3 regions of the Plantactinospora sp. DSM 117369 genome follow, and region 1 is predicted to be linked to each of the others. Evidence: riboswitches for the same ligand, from Rfam matches in the RefSeq annotation. Region 1 holds a riboswitch; each other region holds the start of a gene.

Region 1 (6,140 bases):
CCGAGGTCCAGCACGCCGCAGACCTGGTTCGCGACGGGTACGTCGGCGAGGTGCTCGGCACCACACTGGTCGGCTCCGGCATGGTCTGGGGCGGCGAGGTGGACAGCCACAACCAGGCCTACTGGTTCGACAACGCCAACGGCGCCACCCCGCTCACCTCCGCCACGCTGCACGCCCTCGACCCGCTGCATTTCGTACTCGGCGAGTTCGACACGGTCGCGGCCAACCTCGTGGTGGGACGCAAGGAGGCGACCGTCACCGAGGACGGCAGCAGGATCCCGGTCACGGTGCCCGATCAGGTCGCCCTGATCGGCACGCTCACCTCCGGTGCGGCCGCCTCGGTCTTCTATCGCGGCGGCGCGTCACGCGGCGACAACCTCCGATGGGAGATCAACGGCACCGACGGCGACCTCGTCCTGACCTCGGCCTGGGGCAACATGCAAGTCGCCCAGCTCACCCTCGCCGGTGGCCGCGGCGCGGACACCACCGCCACCACCATCGAAGTTCCCCCGTCCTACTCGGACGGGATCCCCACGGACCTGGCCCAGACCCCGGCCGGAAGCGTCGCGCGGCTCTACGCGCAGTTCGCCCGCGACCTGGCCGACGGCACCCATACCGTGCCCGACTTCGAGCACGCTCTCAACCGGCACCGCCTCATCGACGCCGTCGAACGCTCCTCGCACACCGGCGTCGCCCGATCCCTGAAGGGACCAACCACCGGCCGGCGCCCTGGCGCCGGCCGCCCTGAACAGTCGGAGTCAATGACGTGAGAGCGATAGGGCTGCTGCGCCACGGCGGACCCGAGGTACTGGAGGTCGTCGAGCGGCCGACTCCGCACGCCGGACCGGGCGAGGTCCGGATCCGGGTACGCGCCGCGGCCGTCAACCCCGCCGACACCCTGATCCGGGCCGGCGTGACGCCTATCCGGCAACGCGGAACGGAACCGGTCATCCCCGGCCTGGATGTCGCCGGCACCATCGACGAGATCAGCTCCGGCACCAACCGCCGCCTCGCTATCGGCGACCGCGTGATGGCAATGGTCAACCCCACCCGCCCGGCCGGCGGCGGGTACGCCGAATGGGTCGTGCTTCCCGAGTCGTGGGTCGTCCCGGCACCGGCCGGGGCGAGTCACGCCGAGGCGGCCACGCTCCCGATGAACGGGCTCACCGCCCTGCATGCCCTTGACCAGCTACGCCTGACCCCGGGCAGCACCCTCGCCGTCACCGGCGCGGCCGGGGCGGTCGGAGGCTACGCCGTACAACTGGCCAAGGCCGCCGGGCACCGCGTGCTGGCCGACGCCGCCCCACAAGACGCCGACCTCGTCGCGTCGCTGGGCGCCGACCGCACCGTCGCCCGCGGGCCTGGGGTCGCCGATCGCTTCCGCGCGCTCACCACCGACGGTGTCGACGCGGTCGTCGACACCGCGATCATCGGCGCCCCGCTGCTCACGGCCATCCGCCGTGGCGGCTCCCTGGCCTACGTACGCGGCGTGCCGGACCACCCGGCGTTCGAGCGGGCGGCCGCGACGCGCGGCGTGACCCTCGTCTACGCCTACGTGCACGACTACGACGGGCGACGCGACAAACTCGACCTGCTCCGCCGGCTCGCCGACGAAGGACGGCTCAGCCTCCGAGTCGCCGACACCTTCCCGCCGGAGCAGGCGGCGCAAGCCCATCGGCTCCTGGCGGCCGGCGGCGTCCGGGGCCGACTCGTCATCGAGTTGTGAGCCCGCTGGCGAGCCGGTGGCCACGGCACCAGACCGGGATCGCGTCCCGGCGGTGGGACACCAGCCGAGGTCGACGCGGCCTACCGGAAGCCCTCCCATCGGGCGGGGTGTGCTGGCGGGTCGTGGCGGCCCAGTTCGCCGAAGGTGACGGGCCGCGGCGGCGGCCCCGCCCGCCGACAACAACGCCCCACCTTCAACCGCCCCCGGCTGACACAGACGTCCAGCGGGGCGCCAGAGGCAGATTCCGGCGTGCCTTCAGGAACAGGTGGTAGCCACTGTCGCGGCGACGCTGCCGGTAGGCCAGCGGTTGCACCGGCCACCGGCAGCTTGCCCGTCGACCTCGTCTGTGGGCCGAAGGGTGGGGTGATCAGGCGGAGTAGCCGCGGGTTCCGATCCAGTTCGCCATGTTGATGGTGCTCATCCAGTAGCTGGCCGGACCGAACATCCCCGATGAGTCCGACACCTTCACCATGCGCCCGTCGTCGCTGTAGCCGACGAGTGCGATGTAGTGCCCGCCCGGGAAGTCATGCCACGTCCCGTCGGCATCGGTGGCGCCGCCGGCGATGTTCGCCACGATGGCGTAGCCGTTGCTGGTCGCCCGCACCACGTCGGCCTGGAGTCGATCCATCTGCGCGGGTGTCGCGTCCTGTCCCGGAATCATCCGGGTGCGGTACCAGTTGCTTCCGACCATCTCGTTGAGCACACGAGTCGTGTCCTCGGCGGAGTCAGTGCCGTTGACCGTGGTTCGCAGGCCCCGGGCAAGCTGGTCCTGGCTCACATCGATTCCACGAGCGCTGAGTGCGTTACGCACCGCGGCGGGCCCGCAGTAATAGAAGTTGGGCTGATACTCGAAGGACGCGTCGAGCACTTTTTCTGCGGGAGCATCGGGCTGCGCCGGTTGTGACGGCTCGTCGGCAGGTGCCACCGAACGGGATTCAGGACCGGTCGACGCCCCGGTGTCCGGGTCGGCGGCGGCCGGAACAAGTGACTGCGCTGTGGCGCCGCTGGAGGTTCCCTCTGGCGGTTGGTTGAGCAGGGCTCCGGCTGTCGCGGCTGTCGCGGCTGTCACGACGGCGGCGGACAATAGGCCCAGCCTCTGTGCCCGGCGAAGGGCGCCAGGTCGGAACAGGCTACGCGATGGTTCTTCGAGCATGCACGGTCTCCTTCCCATGCCGCCGACCGGGTTAGCTGACGGGTTCGGGCGGGGAAAGAGGATGCCCTACCTGGCCTCTTGGCCTACGGATTCACCCCAAGATGCGATGGGTCCCCGGCTCGCTGAAAGCGATTAGGCGGGCCCGATTCGACGCCATTGGTCAATGACTGACAACCGAATCAGGCGGCGCCGACGCTACGAGGAGCCGATCAGGGATGCCAAACGCTCACCCAATCATGTGAGCCACCGCACTCACATCGCGTGCGTTCCCGGCCAGGTATACGCAGCGACGTAAAGGATGTTGGAAAACGTCACGAACGGGTCCTCCGGTGATACCGGCCGTGAAGGCGGTCGACCGTCAGCACGGCTGGCGCAGGCCGCTATCGAAGCGCGAGTGCTCCTCGTCGCATGCGGCGTCGGTCCGTCCGGTACGAGATAGCGCCGCGCGGCTTGTACACGGACAGGATGGTGGCGACGAGCAGAAGCAGCAGCGCGGCGGTCCCGTGAAGCAGCGGCGAGGTTCCCAAGGCACGCAGGTCGTTTCCCGGCAACGCCGGGTCGGTGGCCGCTTGCGCGATGTGGCCGACTGTCTGCGTGTACATCAGCAGGACGGCGGTGGCCAGGATGTTCAGGATGAGTTTGAACAGAACCCAGTAGTGTCGGGTGAGGCCCCAACTGGTGCCTGATGCCTGGACGATTCCGGTCACGAGCGAGGCGATGCTCAGGGGCACGAGGGCGTACCAGGTGACCGGTTCCATCGCCAGGTAGGCGGCTCGTACCAGCTGCGTGTCCTGGTTGGCTAGCCCGACGGCGGCGAGGACGACGAAGACCAGGACGGCGCCGAGCCAGCCGACGGAGAACGTGACATGCGCGGTAAGCGCGAACCGGCGCAGGCGGGGACCCATCATCAATGAACCTTTTTCAACCTCCCCTTGCGGTCCGGCGGACCGCAAGGTCGGACGCGGTGCGTGAGCGTCGCGCGGTCCAGGTTGAAAAAGGTTCAATGGCCGCCGTCGGGCGGCATGTGACCGCCGGATGTGCCGGGCACGCCGGAGGTGGGGGTGTCACCGGTGGGCAGGTGACGGCTGGGGCCGTGGCCACCGCCGGCGAACATCCCGAGGAGGAGCAGCAGCACCAGCGCACCGATGCCGATACCGAACACTTTCACCCAGGCTGGGGTGGCTGCGCGGCTGGTGCCGGGATCGAGGGCGGCGTGGCCAGGTGAGTCAGGCATGGGTTCTCCGAGGCAGGTACGAGTTTGTCGTGATCCGGATTCGACCCCAGTTTTACGAGACAGACTGTCGCTGTCAAGCCAGATCGTCATCGGATCGTCATGGTGTATCCTGGTGACGTGCCTAGACTGTGGAACGAGACGATCGAGGCGCACCGGCGCGATGTCCGCGACGCGATTCTGGACGCGACCTGGTCGCTGGCGGCCGCGCACGGGCCGCTGTCGGTGACGATGTCGCAGGTCGCGGAGAAGGTCGGCATCGGGCGGGCGACGCTGTACAAGTACTTCCCGGACGTCGAGGCGATCCTGCGGGCGTGGCACGAGCGACACGTGGCCGGGCACCTCGACCAGCTCGCCGAGCGCCGCAACCAGCCCGGCCGGCCCGGCGAGCAGCTCAGCGCGGTGCTGGAGCACTACGCGCGCATCGTCCACGAGCGTGGGCGGCACGGCGGTGATCTTTCCGCGGTGTTGCATCGCGGAGAACAACTCGCACAGGCCCAGCGCGAGCTCCACGATCTGGTCCGGGACCTGTGTGCCGAGGCCGCCGCCGTAGGCGACGTTCGCGGAGATGTCGCGCCAGAGGAGCTCGCGGCCTACTGTCTGGGCGCGCTCACCGCAGCCGGCGGCCTGCCGTCCGAGGCGGCGGTGACGCGCCTGGTCACCGTCACCTTGACGGGGCTACGGCCGCCGGCGTGAACCACCGAGGCGACCGGTGATTCGGGCCGTACGGCTGCCCTGCGATTTGAGGTCGTGCGGCGCGGACAGGTCTCCGCCACGGTTGGTACCGAGTCAGTGTCCCACTGCGGCCATCTCCTCCGTGCGGTCCTCGACGACGCCTTCGCGCATACAGTGCCGGGCGTGGCCGTCGAGCAGGCCGAGGGCCACCTTTGTCCAGTGCCGCCTGGATCGTGGAGATCTGGGTGAACACGTCGATGCAATAGCGGTCGTCGTCGACCATCTTCTCGGGATTCGAGCCGCTGTCACCACCGCCGGCTACGGCATCGCGAACGCCTGACTTCCGCGCTGGGCTGGCGGTCCGCGACGCGGGTCCCCCGGGTCCACGGCGTCGGCGGGCTCTTCCGGTCGACGTGCACCTCGCTGCCCGATCCGGGGTGACGTTGTCCGGAGAACAAGCCGGGCGGGTGGGCCGGGTACACCCGGCCCACCCGCCACTGAACCTTTTTCAACCTCCCCTTGCGGTCCGGCGGACCGCAAGGTCGGACGCGGTGCGTGAGTGTCGCGCGGTCCAGGTTGAAAAAGGTTCACTGATCAGCTACTTACCGCTGAGCATGCTCCGCATCTGGCCGATCTCCGCGGTCTGATCCGCCTTGATCTTCGCGGCCAGGTCCTTCGCGGCCGGGTTTTGCCCCTGCTGCAGTTCGGTGTCGGACATCTGCACCGCTCCCTGGTGATGCTGGATCATCATCTCCAGGAACATGCGGTCGAACTCGCCGCCGTCAGCCTTCTCCAGCGAGGCCATGTCCTGCTCGGACATCATTCCCGGCATTGCCCCGGTGGGGCTGCCGCCGTGCGTGCCATGCCCGCCACTCGACGGCGACGGCATGGGCACGGCCCAGTCTCGCAGCATGGCCGTCATCTGCTCGATCTCGGGCTGCTGCGCCGCCTTGATCTTCGCGGCGAGTTCCTTGACCTTCGGGTCGCTGGCCCTGGCTTCGCCGAGCTCAGCCATCTGCACGGCCTGCTGGTGGTGCGGAATCATCTCCTGAGCGAACGCGATGTCCGCCTGGTTGTACGCCACGGTGGCGGACGCGGTACCAGTGGGGCTGGCGGTGGCCTGATCGTCGCCGTGGCCGCCTCCGTGCGAGGCGCCGCCGCAGCCGGCGGCGAGGGCCACCGGCACGAGGGTGGCCACGACCAGCCCAGCGAGCCGGAAAACGTGTCGGTTGGTGCGCATGACGAAGTGACTCCCTGTAACGAGAACGAAAGGTCGAAGGCAGGCGTGTCCGGCCGACCCGCCCGCAGCGGGCGGATCGGTACCGGCAGGGAGTCGGCCTAGATTCGCCAGATGG
Region 2 (6,140 bases), 3.3 Mb from region 1:
CTCAGCCGACGGAAGAACGCCTGGAACGCCTTGTCGAGCCGGCGCAGCGTCGCCTGTTGGGAGGAGAACGACCATCGGGCGTGGTCCGGGTCGTCGCGGCGAATGTGTTTCAACTGTGCCGACTGGTGCCCGTAGCGGACAGTGACCCGTGCCCGCCGGTACGCCTCCTGGCGTTCCTCAAGGGCGGCGTTGTACATCTGCCGGTGGTCGTCGAGGCACGCGGTCAGGGATGCCGCCTGTCGGGATGTGGGACGCAGCAGGAACTCGTACGCCCGAATCATCGACGTTGTTTTCGCAGCTCACAACCCACATGCACATCGATATCCTATCACTGTCCACACAGCAATTCTTGAGGGGAGGTAGCGCGGATTCCCCCGTCGCCTGAAGGCGGCGGTCCCCTCCGCGTGCGAACCTGATGGAAAACCCGCGCACGCCTGTCACGGCCGCCTGGCGCAGCCGGGTCGACGGCTGGCTGGGCGGGACGGTCAGTCGGGCAGGTGGCTGACGAACCACTCCGCCGCCTCCCGGGCCACCTGGTCCAGGGCGCCGGGCTCCTCGAACAGGTGGGTGGCGCCGGGCACCACCCGCAGCTCCGCCCCGGCGTGGAGGTCGGCGAGTGCCTGGTTGTTGAGCCGCAGCACCTCGTCGTCCAGCCCGCCGACCAGCAACAGCGTCTCGGCGCGTACCCGAGGCAGGTCGGCGCCGGCCAGGTCTGGGCGGCCGCCCCGGGAGACGACCGCGTACACCCGGTCGGGGCGCTGCGCGGCGGCCGAGAGCGCGGCGGCGGCGCCGGTGCTGGCCCCGAAGAGTCCGATCGGGAGCCGCCCGGCCGGTTCGCCGGTCGCCAGCCAGTCGACGATGCCGACGAGCCGGCCGGTGAGCAGGCCGATGTCGAAGCGCAACTCCCCGGTCCGGTCGTCGAGCGCCTCCTCGTCCCGGGTCAGCAGGTCGACCAGCACGGTGGCCAGGGCGCGGCGGTTCAGCGCCTCGGCCACCATCCGGTTGCGCGGGCTGTGCCGGGAACTGCCACTGCCGTGTGCGAACAGGACGATCCCGCGTGCGTCGGCGGGGACGACCAGGTCGCCGGTCAGTCGTACATCTCCGGCCGGAATCGTGGTCTCGGTGCTCCGGGTGTCCATTCGACTGCCTCCCATGCCTTTTCCCGGCGGAGAGTCGCGGGTGTGGCGCTGACCGCCGTCCTGTCGGCCTTACCCGGCGGCGCCGGGCTCAACCACGCGCCGCCGGCCGCCCGGCACCCGGGTTTGCCGGTGCGCAGTCGGGGAAGGCCGGAAAGTCCGACCAGGCACCGGGACGGCCGACGCGCCGACCGGCAGACGAACGTGAGGGACGTTATGGCCCGCCAGAAACCCGGCAAGGCGAAGTCCGGCTCGGCCCGCACCGACGAGGCGGGACAGCAGAATCCCGACCGGAGCGAATGGGCGGACGAGGCGGCCAAGGCGAGGTCGCTCGACGATCCGCGCCGGACGCCGCCGCGTGACGCGGTGGGCATGCCGTCCAGCGGTGAGCGGTACTCGGAGGATCCCCGCGACCGCTAGGACCGCAACGGCCGCCCACCCGGCGACTCGACGGGCCCGCACGCCGGTCGCGCCTGGTGGTGCCTGAGCCAACTGGCTTGGTGTCAAGTAAACTCGCCCGGTGGAGGCTGCTGATGCGGTGGACCGGATGGTTGCGCAATGGGCCGAACGTGACCCGCAGCTGGATGTCAGCCCGCTCGAAGTGGTCGGTCGTCTGCTGCTCTGTGCCGACCAGGTCCATCGTGCGATCGTCGCGGCGCTTCGTCCGCTCGGCTTGACCTACGGCGACTTCGATGTGATCAACACGCTACGTCGGCTCGGCGATCCCGAGGGCACCAACCCACGGCAGCTGACCCGGGCCGCGCTCATCACGTCCGGTGCGATGACGACCCGGCTGGACCGCTTGGAACGGGGCAGGTTGATCGTGCGGACCGCTGACCCGGCCGACCGGCGCGGCGTACTCGTCCGCCTGACCCGCCGGGGCGAACGGCTGGCCGAGCAGGCGGTTCGAGCCGTACTCGACGTGGACGAGACGTTTCTGCAGCCGCTCAGCGGGCGGCAACGAGACGCCGTCGCCGCCACGCTGAAGCAGCTCCTGCTTCGGTACGAGGAGGGCTGACCGATAGCCGGTCGAGCGTTCAGCCGCGCTCGGCCATCCGCGCGTCGAACGCGGCCTTGAATGCGGCCGCCCCCTCGATGGATTCAAACGGCCAGCTGACCAGCCTCACCGGAACCCGGTCCCCCACCGCTTCCCGGACCCGGGCCGCCGTGGTCAGCGGAGTGCCGCCGCAGATCTCGACGAGTTCGGCCCCGCCGTCGACCAGTTCCGCCGCGACCTGGGGAAGGTCTGCGTCCGGTGCGCCGATCACCGCCGTCCAGCCGCCGGTGGCGTGCTCCCGCACGACACGGTGGGTGGCCGCGTTCGCCAGCGGATGTTCGTAGATGGTCACCGAGCGCTTGAGCGATCCGCGGGGCGCCGTCCCGGCACCGAAGGCACCGGCCACGCCGACCGGAGCCCGGCCGTCGACGGCTTCGATCACCTGCGCGGCCGACGCCAGGTCGAAGCCGCGGTACAGCTCGATGAGGCGGACGCCCGCCGCCGCCAACTCGGCCGCGACCCGCGCCGCCGCAGAGCCGTCCGGTGCCCAGACCAGCAGGGTGTGACTGCCCGCGTTGTCGACGACCACCCGGTCGACGGCCGGGTCCGTGCCGGGCTCCAGAAAGATGAACGTCTCGGCAAATACCAGGTCGGTGGTCATGTCGGCTCCTCCATGATCGCTTGACGTCTTATAGCTTGATACCAAGCTTTATCACTGCAAGCGTCGGGCCGACATGGACATTCCTGATTGTGCCGCGTGTGGCGGCGATCACCCCGGTCGATGTGTCACGCGCGTGGCGCCCCCGGACCCATACGGGTTGCGGTACCAGATGGACGGCTGCGGCGGCGCCGGCCCCCGATCGGTGGCCGGGTGAATTTTCCACGCCGGATCACCCCGGAATCCACCAAGTCGGCCCGGTTGATCCGGTAGGCTGACCCCGGTTTCGCCCGGTGGCGCACCCCTCCGCGCCGGCGTGACCGCCGCCGAATCACCAACGGGTGAGCCGGGGACCCAGGTAGGTGGGGTGAGTCCGCAACCGCGGTAGGGACTTGTTCCGTCCCGAACCCGTCAGCTAACTCGGTAGGCGGGCGACGGAGGGACATGCATGACGGGATCCACACGTCGGCGGTTACCGCTGGCCCTGGCCCTGCTCGCCACGTTCGGCGCACTCGCCGGAGCAGCACTCCGGCCCGGCGTGGCGGAGGCGAACAGCCCCGCCGTTCTCGGCGACGAAGGCGACACGCCGCTCCTGCGCGACGTGCTCGAATCGACCGGCCGAGGTTACCTACAGGCCAAGAACGCGCTGGCCAACGCCCAGGCTCGGCAGGCGAAGATCGCCGCCGAGCTACGCCGGGTGGAGGGACGGATCGCCGAGCTGCGCCCTCGGGTGGAGCAGGTGGCCCGGACGGCGTACCAGACCGGCCGGATCGGCCCGGTTCTGGTGCTGCTGCACAGCGGCTCGGCGGAGGAACTCCTGGAGCGCGCCCGCGGGCTGGAGGTGGTGGCCCTGCGGGACAACGACGCGCTGCGCGCGCTGGGTCAGGCCCGGGAGCGGGCCACCCTGGCGAAAAAGGCACTGGACGCCGAGGTGATCGAGGAGCGCCGGCAGCTCGCCATCATGCTGCGGCAGAAGCAGGCCGCCGAGCGGACGCTGGCTCAGGTCGGCGGCGCTTCCACCGGAGGCTTCGTCAACGCCCGCTCACCGGTGGCCCGGCCCGCGCCACGCGCTGCCGACGGCTCCTGGCCGCCGCAGTCGTGCAGCCGGCCCGACCCGACCACCACCGGCTGCGTCACCCCGCGCACCCTGCACGCCTTCAACGAGGCGCGCCGGGCCGGCTTCACCCGGTTCACCGGGTGCTACCGCTCCGGCGGCCCCTACGAGCACCCGAAGGGGCGGGCCTGCGACTTCTCCGCCGAGGCGGGCGGCTTCCGGGGTGCCGCGACGGGCGCCAACCGGACCTACGGCAACAACCTCGCCGCGTTCTTCGTCCGCAACGCCGACCGGATCGGTGTGCTGTACGTGATCTGGTACCGGCAGATCTGGTTGCCGACGACCGGTTGGAAGTCGTACAGCGGTGCGCACGGCGACCCGTCCAGCGACCACACCAACCACGTACACCTGTCGCTGGTCTAGGTCCCGTCGGGGTGCCGATCAGATCTTGACGACGTCTTGCGGTTGAGACCGCCGGGGCGGCGAGAAGTCGTCAAGATCTCGGGGTTCCCCGGCCGGCGGTCAGGTCGGCTCGCCTTCGGGAGCACGGCGGGCGGGCGCCCGACCGGCTGGTTGGGCGGGTTGCGGGCCCACCGGGCGGGCCGGCGGGATCGGCCGGGTCACCGACTCCAGGCAGGTGATCCGGACCTTCTCGCCGTGGTGCAGCAACTCCAGGGCGTCGTCCGGCTCGCCGTCGCGCAGCGCGTACGTCGCCTCGCGCGGCCGGACGTCGACCCGCAGGTGCACGCCCCGGTAGCGGAGCGAGAACTCCAACCGGTCGATCCGGCTCGGCAGCCGGGGTGTGAAGGAAAGCGTCGAGGTGTGGTCACGCATCCCACCGAACCCGGCCACCAGGGCGATCCAGGCCCCGGCCAGCGAGGCGACGTGCACGCCGTCCCGGGTGTTCTGGTTGAGGTCGTGCAGGTCCATCAGGGCCGCCTCGCCCAGATAGTCGTGCGCGAGTTCGAGGTGCCCGGTCTCGGCGGCCAGCACCGCCTGGGTGCACGCCGACAGCGACGAGTCGCGGACCGTACGCCGCTCGTAGTAGGCGAAGTTGGCAGCCTTCTCCTCGTCGCTGAACGCGTCGCCGCGCCAGTGCATCGCCAGCACCAGGTCGGCCTGCTTGATCACCTGCTTGCGGTACAGGTCGAAGTAGGGATAGTTGAGCAGCAGCGGGTACTGCTCCGGCGGCGTGTTCGCGAAGTCCCACTCCTGATGGCGGGTGAAGCCCTCCACCTGCGGGTGCACGCCCAGCTCCGGGTCGTACGGGATGTGCATGTCGTGCGCGGCGTCCCGCCAGGCGGCCGTCTCCTCGTCGTCGACGCCCAGCTTCCAGGCCTCCTCGCCGTGCCGGGTGGCGGCGTCGGCGGCGGCCAGCAGGTTCCGCTGGGCCATCAGGTTGGTGTAGACGTTGTCGTTCTTCACCGCCGTGTACTCGTCCGGCCCGGTCACCCCGTCCAGGTGGAACCGGCCGTCTCGGTCGTGGTGCCCGAGCGAGCGCCACAGCCGGGCGGTCTCCACCAGCAGTTCCAGCCCGACCTCACGCTCGAACTGCTCGTCGTCGGTGGCCTGCACGTACCGGCGTACCGCGTCGGCGATGTCGGCCGCGATGTGGAACCCGGCGGTGCCGGCCGGCCAGTACGCCGAGGTCTCCTGGCCCCGGATGGTCCGCCACGGGAACGCGGCGCCGCGCAGTCCCAGCGTCCGGGCCCGCTCCTGGGCCAGGTGCAGGGTGGAGTGCCGCCAGCGCAGCGCGGAGGCGACCGCCGACGGCAGGGTGTAGGTCAGCACCGGCAGCACGAAGGTCTCGGTGTCCCAGAACGCGTGCCCGTCGTATCCCGGCCCGGTCAGCCCCTTGGCGGCGATCGGCCGCAGCTCGGCCCGGGCGCCGGCCTGGAGCACGTGGAAGAGTCCGAACCGGACCGCCTGCTGCACCTCCGGGTCGCCCTCGACCCGCACGTCGGAGTCGTCCCAGAAGGTGTCGAGATAGCCGCGCTGCTCGGTGCAGAGCCCGTCCCAGCCGGAGAACTTGGCGCCGGCCAGCGCCGCCGCCACCTGGTCGCGCAGTGCCGGCCGGGACCGGCGGCTCGACCAGCCGTACGCGACGAACTTGACCAGCCGGAGCTGCTCACCTGGCTTGATCCTGGAGGTGACGGTGGTCCGGGCCCAGTCCTCGTACGCCTCGGTGCCGACCAGCTTGCGCTCCGGCCCGTGCACCTCGTGGCTCATCGAGACGGCCACCCGCAGCCCGCTCGCCTTGGTGCGGTGGATCAGCAGCGCCCCGTCGCTGTGCAC
Region 3 (6,140 bases), 790 kb from region 1:
AGCACGGGACGGCGGCACGTCTTCGGCGCCGAGGCGGCGAAGAAGATGAGCCTGGTCGACTGCGTCAACGCCTCCGACGCGCTGGTCTCGGACGTCTCTGCGGTGATCTCCGACTACCTCTACTCCGGCAAGCCGTACGCGGTCACCGACCGGGTCGGCGAGGGTGACCGGTTCGTCGCGGGGTTCCCGCTGGCCGGCTCGGGCTACGTGCTGGACTCGCAGATGTCCAATCTGGACGACGTACTGGACCGGCTGCTGGACAGCGATCCGCTGGCCGAGACCCGGTGGCGGACCCGTACCCGCTATCTCGGCGACTTCCCGGAGCAGCGGTACGCCGACGGGTTCCTCGACGAGGCCCGCCGGCAGTTGGACGGCGCCGCCACGCGGTCCGTGCCGTCGCCGCGCCCCGCGCCGGTCTCCTGAGCACGGTCGGCGGCTGTGCCATGATGCGCCGGTGACGATGATCAGGACCAGCCACGACCGGAACGAGTTGGCCGGCCTGCTGCGCCGCGACCCCCACCTGCACGCGTACGAGCTCGGCGACCTCGACGACTTCTACTGGCCGTACACCACCTGGTACCGGCGCGACGATGCGGTGGCGCTGCTCTACCAGGGTGGACCCACTCCGGTGCTGCTGGCGCTGCACCGCTCTCCGGCGGTGCTCACCGAACTGCTCACCGGCCTCCTCCCGCTGCTGCCCCGGCACTTCGAGGCGCACCTCTCCCCCGGTGGCGCGGCGGTGCTGGCCCGGGAGTACTCGGTCAGGTCGCGCGGGGCGCACCTGAAGATGGCGCTCACCGACCCGGACCGGCTGGCCCGGGTGGCGCCCGGCGGCGAGGTGCTCACCGAGGCCGACGTACCGGAACTGACCGCGTTCTACCGGGCGGCGTATCCGGGCAACTGGTTCGACCCCCGGATGGTCGAGACCGGCCACTACGTGGGGATGCGCCGGGGCGGCGAACTGGTCGCCGTCGCCGGGGTGCACGTCTGGTCGCCGCGATACCGGGTCGGCGCGCTGGGCAACGTGGCGACGGCTCCGGCGTACCGGGGGCAGGGGCTGGCCAGCACGGTGGTGGCGACGCTCTGCCGGCGGCTGCTGGAGACCGTCGACACGGTGGCGCTGAACGTCGTCGCGGAGAACACCGCCGCGTACAAGCTGTACGACCGGCTCGGCTTCACCCCGGTCGCCGAGTACACCGAGTACGTCGTCGGCGAGCCGGCACCCGCACCCGGCGCGGACGACCGTCCTCTTTGAACCCGGTCACCACCACGTCCTCCGGGGAGGCGCCGCACCGGCCCGAACCGGTCCGACCCTTGTCAACGGTCGGCACCCCGGGCACCATGTCAACGTTCTCGAAAGCCGCCAGTCCGCCAGGCGTGGCGGACCTGCTCTCCGCCCGGTCCGTACGCCTGCCGTCCACCCCTTGCTTTCGCCAGCCGATCTGTCGCCGAGGAGGCGCCGGTGCTTGAGGAGTTCATGGGCATTCCCGCCCACCCCTTCCTGGTCCATGCCGCGGTGGTGTTCGTGCCACTGCTCGCGTTGGCCGCGGTCGGGTACGCGTTCGTTCCGTTCGTCCGACCGCACCTGCGCTGGGTGCTGGGACTGCTCGCGGTCGCCACCCCGCTGGCCGCGCTGATGGCCAAGCTCTCCGGTGACCGGTTCCTCGCCCGGCTGGAGTCGCGTAACCGGGTCAGCCCGGAGTACGTGCCGCGGCTGGCGGAGCACCAGGACCTCGGCACCAACACCCTGTACGCGACGATCGCGCTCGGGGTGCTGACCCTGGCGCTGGTCTTCCTGGTCAAGCCCCGGGCCACCGCCGCACCGGTGACCGCCGGGACCGAGGGGAGCGGCGGGGACGGCCCGGCCGCCGCTGCCGCCAAGGGGTCGCCGGTGCTGACCCTGGTGCTCGGGGTGCTGTCCCTGGCGGCGGCCGGGATCACCCTGTACTACGTGTTCCGCACCGGCGACACGGGCGCCCAGGCGGTGTGGCAGGGCCAGTGATTCCCGCCTGAGCACGGGCACGCACGGCCGACGACACGACGACGCCGGCCCGCTCCACACCCCCGGTCGGCACGGGTCGTCCGGGTGGGTGGGTCGGGCCGGCGTCTCGTCGGGCCGGCGTCTCGTCGGTACTACCGGCGGGCGGGGCGGGTCAGGACGAGTAGCCCCGGGTGGCTGCCCAGTTCGCCAGGTCGATGGTGGTCATCCAGTAGTTGCTGTCCTCGCCCGGGATGGCCGGGTCGGCGATCTTCACCGTACGGCCGTCGTCGCGGTAGCCGACCACGGTCAGGTAGTGCCCGCCGGGGTAGCTGTGCCAGCCGCCGTCGAGGTCGGTTGCCGAGCCGGCGATGTTGACGACCACGGCGTACCCGCTGGTGACGGCGTGCACGACGTCCGCCTGGAGCCGGTCCATCTGCGCCGGGGTGGCCGCACCGCCGGGAATGGCGGTGGTGCGGTAGAAGTCGGTCCCGGTGATCTTGTTGAGCACCCGGGTGGTGTCCTCGGCCGAGTTGGTGCCGCTCATCGTGGTGCCGAGGTCGGCGGCGACGGCGTCCTGGCTCGGCTGCTTGTCCCGGACGGTCAGCGCGATCCGGGTGGCGGCCGGGCCGCAGTACCAGCCGTTGATCTGGGCCTGGAACTGGTAGTCCAGCAGCTTCGACTCCGGCGGCGCCGGTGGCTTCCTCGGGGTGCTGGCCGGGGCCGCCTTCGCCGCCTTGGTGGCCGGCGCGGTGGTCGCCGGCTGCGCCGGGGTCGCCGGGGCGGTGGTCTCCGGGGCGGTGGTCTCCGGGGCGGTGGTGACGGCCGCTCCGGCCTGCCCCGCCGCCGGGATGCCGAGTTCGGCGACGGCGACGGTCGAGGTCTCCGGGGCCTCGGCCGAGCCGGTCGAGGTCAGGACGACCCCGGTGGACGCGGCAGCGGCGAGCACCGCGGCCGAGGCGAGCGCGAGCCGGTTGCGCCGGCCCGACATGGCGGTCCGGAACCGCCCGTTAATTGCGTGCTTCAACGTTATCCTCCAGGGGAAATGCGCGTCACCGCTACCGGGGGGCAAGGAATGACGCGGCGTTTCAGTCGCTGCCGGAATGTGACGCGAAATCGCACGGAATCGCACGGGACGAAATCGTCCGAGAGAGGCCCGCCGACGAATTCGGCGGAACGGGCCGACGGTACGGACGGACCGACGGTTGCGCCGGCCGGTGGGAGCGCCGCTATCGGCGTACCGGCGGAATCAGCGCCACCACGATCCGTCGCGACCGGCCGGCGGCCTCACCGGGACCGCGACCAGTTGGCCGGCGGACCCGGCAGCGCCCGCGCGTCGACGACTTCCGCGTCACAGACCGCTATCGGGCCAGGTTCAGGTGCCGGCCTGGGGTCGGTCGGTCCGGGTTGGGGCGGTCCGGGACGGTCGCGGCGACCGGGAGCGGAGCCGCGACGCAGCGAGGGAACTGGGGGGACGGGCCGGGGCCCGGGTGGTGCGGCACGAACAGCTACTCCTTCCGACACCGCCTACCGGGTTAGCTGACGGATTCGGGCGGGAAGGCCGCCCTACCACGGGCCAGCGGCTCGCGGATTCACCCCAGATAACTGTGGGTCCCCGGATCGTTACAGAACGACTCGGCGGGTCTGCTCCGGTGTCACCCAGATGGCGACCAAGGGGCCGGACCAGACCCGCCGAGATTACTGGCCGCCTTCCACCGTTGCCAACCCCACTGAACAGCGAAAACAGCGATTGCGAGCGCGATCGGGACGACCGGCGACCGGGCCCGGGGCGGTGGACGGTCGCACAGATAAACCGGCATGATCATGTACGCGTACGGTATGACGGAAATGACCGGCTTGACGCGGTGGTCCGAGCATGGGACGAGGACTCCAGGAGGCTCCTTCCGATGACAACGGTGCACGAAGCGACCTACGACCTGCTCCGTTCCCTCGGCCTCACCACCCTCTTCGGCAACCCCGGCTCCACCGAGGAGCCATTCCTGAAGAACTTTCCGGCCGACTTCGCCTACGTTCTGGCCCTCCAGGAGGCCTCCGCGGTCGCGATGGCGGACGGCTACGCCCAGGTCACCGGCCGGCCGGTGCACGTCAACCTGCACACCGCACCCGGCACCGGAAACGGAATGGGCAGCCTCGTCACCGCCTGGCACAACAAGACACCCATGATCGTTACCGCCGGCCAGCAGACCCGGACGATGAATTTGTCCGAGCCGATGCTGACGAACGTGCGCCCGACCCAACTGCCAGAGCCGTACGTCAAATGGAGTCACGAGCCGCTGCGCGCGCAGGACATTCCCGAGGCGTTCATGCGGGCGCTCGCCACCGCCGTACAGCCGCCGGCCGGGCCGGTGTACCTCTCCCTGCCGCTGGACGACTGGGACGAGCCAGCCAACGGCACCGCGCAGGTACGCCGGGTGAGCACCCGGGTCGCGCCCGATCCGGCGGAACTGGATCGGTTCGCCGAGATCCTGGCGGCGAGCCGGAACCCCATGCTGGTGATCGGATCCGCGGTCGACCGCAGCGGCGGCTGGGCCGAGGCGGTCGCCCTGGCCGAGCGGAGCCGGGCACCGGTCTGGCAGCCGCCGTTCGCGGACCGGGTCGGCTTCCCCCAGGATCATCCCCAGTTCCAGGGACTGCTGCCGCCGGCGATCGGGCCGCTGGCCGAGAAACTGGTCGGGCACGACACCGTACTGGTGGTCGGTGCCCCGGTGTTCCGTTACTACCCGTACGTCCCCGGCCGGCGGGGTTATCTGCCGGATGGCACCCGGCTGCTGCACGTCACCGACGACCCGGCCGAGGCGGCCCGGGCACCGGTCGGCGACAGCCTGGTCGGCGACGTCACGCTGGCCTGCGCCGGGCTGGCCGAGCGGCTGCCGCCGAGCGACCGGCCGATGCCACCGCCCCGGGCCGGCGCGCCGGACGGGGCCGCCGGCACCCCGCTGAGCCCGGAGGCGCTCTTCGGCGCGCTCGCCGCCGAGTGGCCGGCGGACGGGATCGTGGTCCCCGAATCCCCCTCCAACCTCAGCGTGCTGCACCGGCAACTGACGATCACCCGACCGGGCTCCTACTTCAAGATGGCCAGCGGGGGCCTGGGCTTCGGGCTGCCGGCGGCGGTCGGCATCGCACTCGCCCAGCGCGACACCCGGCAGCACCGGCCGGTGGTGGCGGTGATCGGGGACGGCTCGTTCCAGTACTCGCCGCAGGCGCTCTGGACCGCCGCGCAGCACCGGCTGCCGGTCGTCTTCGTGGTACCGGTCAACCAGGAGTACGGCGTGCTGAAGGCCTTCGCCGAACTGGAGGACGCGCCGGGGGTACCCGGACTGGAACTCCCCGGTCTGGACATCCCCGGCATCGCCCGTGGCTACGGCTGCACCGCCCACCAGGTGGAGTCGGTGGACGAGTTCCGGGCGGCGTTCCGGTCCGCGCTCGGCACGGAGAGCCCGACCGTGCTGGCCGTACCGATCACCCGGGACGTCGCCCCGCTGCTCTGATCCGCCGCCCGGTCGCCGGGTGGTGGTGCCGCTGCTCTTATCGGCCGGCGGTCACGCAGGTGGTGTCCCGGCGACGGGTCAGCCGGCCATCACCCGCTGGTGCAGCGCGGTGACCACCGAGCGGGCCGAGACGAACGCGCCGTGCTGCCAGGCCACCTCGTGGCTCAGCCAGTCCCCGGCGAAGTAGACCCGGCCGGCGGGCCGGAGCAGCAGGTCGTAGCCGGCGGTGCCGTGTGGCGGCGAGGTCCAGGCGCCCTCCAGGTAGCGGGTCCGGTCCCAGGCGTGCGAGTACGCCGTCACCAGCTCGGAGCGGTACTTCTCGCCGTGGATCTTCACGCCCTGCATGACCGCCCGCTCCTGCCGCTGCATCGGGGTCAGCGCGCTGTACGCCCGCGCGTTCGCCCCGGTGTTGTAGTAGCCGACGATCAGGCCCCGCCGGCCGTGGAAGCCGTGCGACGGGTACCAGATGTGCGACAGGTCGAGGTCGGTCTCCGTGATGCCGCCGTAGATCCGCTGGTCAAGCTCCCACCAGCGGCTCCGGTACTCCAGACCGATCTTGCCGGAGGCGGTGGTCGGGAAGCTGCCGAGCGCCGCCGTCACGTCGGCGCCGAGGTTGTGCGGCACCCGGGCCATCAGGTGCGGCGGCAGCGTCG

What was found. A riboswitch is a leader RNA that binds a small molecule or an ion and turns the genes downstream of it on or off. The one in region 1 is predicted to bind cyclic di-AMP.
Region 2: another riboswitch for cyclic di-AMP. It lies ahead of ACSMXO_RS39750 (coiled-coil domain-containing protein); the one in region 1 lies ahead of ACSMXO_RS11570 (C39 family peptidase).
Region 3: another riboswitch for cyclic di-AMP. It lies ahead of ACSMXO_RS14870 (C39 family peptidase); the one in region 1 lies ahead of ACSMXO_RS11570 (C39 family peptidase).

Annotation. Positions count from the first base shown of each region.
Region 1 is NZ_CM132446.1:2,583,803-2,589,942, forward strand. It holds gene ACSMXO_RS11560 (Gfo/Idh/MocA family protein) at 1-770, shown strand, start outside; gene ACSMXO_RS11565 (NADP-dependent oxidoreductase) at 767-1,726, shown strand; gene ACSMXO_RS11570 (C39 family peptidase) at 2,094-2,879, opposite strand; cyclic di-AMP (ydaO/yuaA leader) riboswitch at 2,885-3,028, opposite strand; gene ACSMXO_RS11575 (DUF2269 domain-containing protein) at 3,260-3,787, opposite strand; gene ACSMXO_RS11580 (hypothetical protein) at 3,880-4,203, opposite strand; gene ACSMXO_RS11585 (TetR/AcrR family transcriptional regulator) at 4,213-4,806, shown strand; partial or broken gene ACSMXO_RS11590 (metal-sensitive transcriptional regulator) at 4,900-5,074, opposite strand; gene ACSMXO_RS11595 (DUF305 domain-containing protein) at 5,384-6,025, opposite strand; gene ACSMXO_RS11600 (DUF6153 family protein) at 6,124-6,140, opposite strand, start outside.
Region 2 is NZ_CM132446.1:9,265,527-9,271,666, forward strand. It holds gene ACSMXO_RS39725 (RNA-guided endonuclease InsQ/TnpB family protein) at 1-281, opposite strand, end outside; gene ACSMXO_RS39730 (dienelactone hydrolase family protein) at 486-1,139, opposite strand; gene ACSMXO_RS39735 (hypothetical protein) at 1,353-1,556, shown strand; gene ACSMXO_RS39740 (MarR family winged helix-turn-helix transcriptional regulator) at 1,657-2,154, shown strand; gene ACSMXO_RS39745 (DUF6506 family protein) at 2,174-2,794, opposite strand; cyclic di-AMP (ydaO/yuaA leader) riboswitch at 3,106-3,236, shown strand; gene ACSMXO_RS39750 (coiled-coil domain-containing protein) at 3,240-4,268, shown strand; gene ACSMXO_RS39755 (glycoside hydrolase family 65 protein) at 4,368-6,140, opposite strand, start outside.
Region 3 is NZ_CM132446.1:3,369,320-3,375,459, reverse strand. It holds gene ACSMXO_RS14885 (CDP-glycerol glycerophosphotransferase family protein) at 1-423, shown strand, start outside; gene ACSMXO_RS14880 (GNAT family N-acetyltransferase) at 461-1,255, shown strand; gene ACSMXO_RS14875 (hypothetical protein) at 1,463-2,002, shown strand; gene ACSMXO_RS14870 (C39 family peptidase) at 2,154-3,005, opposite strand; cyclic di-AMP (ydaO/yuaA leader) riboswitch at 3,488-3,629, opposite strand; gene mdlC (benzoylformate decarboxylase) at 3,886-5,487, shown strand; gene ACSMXO_RS14860 (flavin monoamine oxidase family protein) at 5,566-6,140, opposite strand, start outside.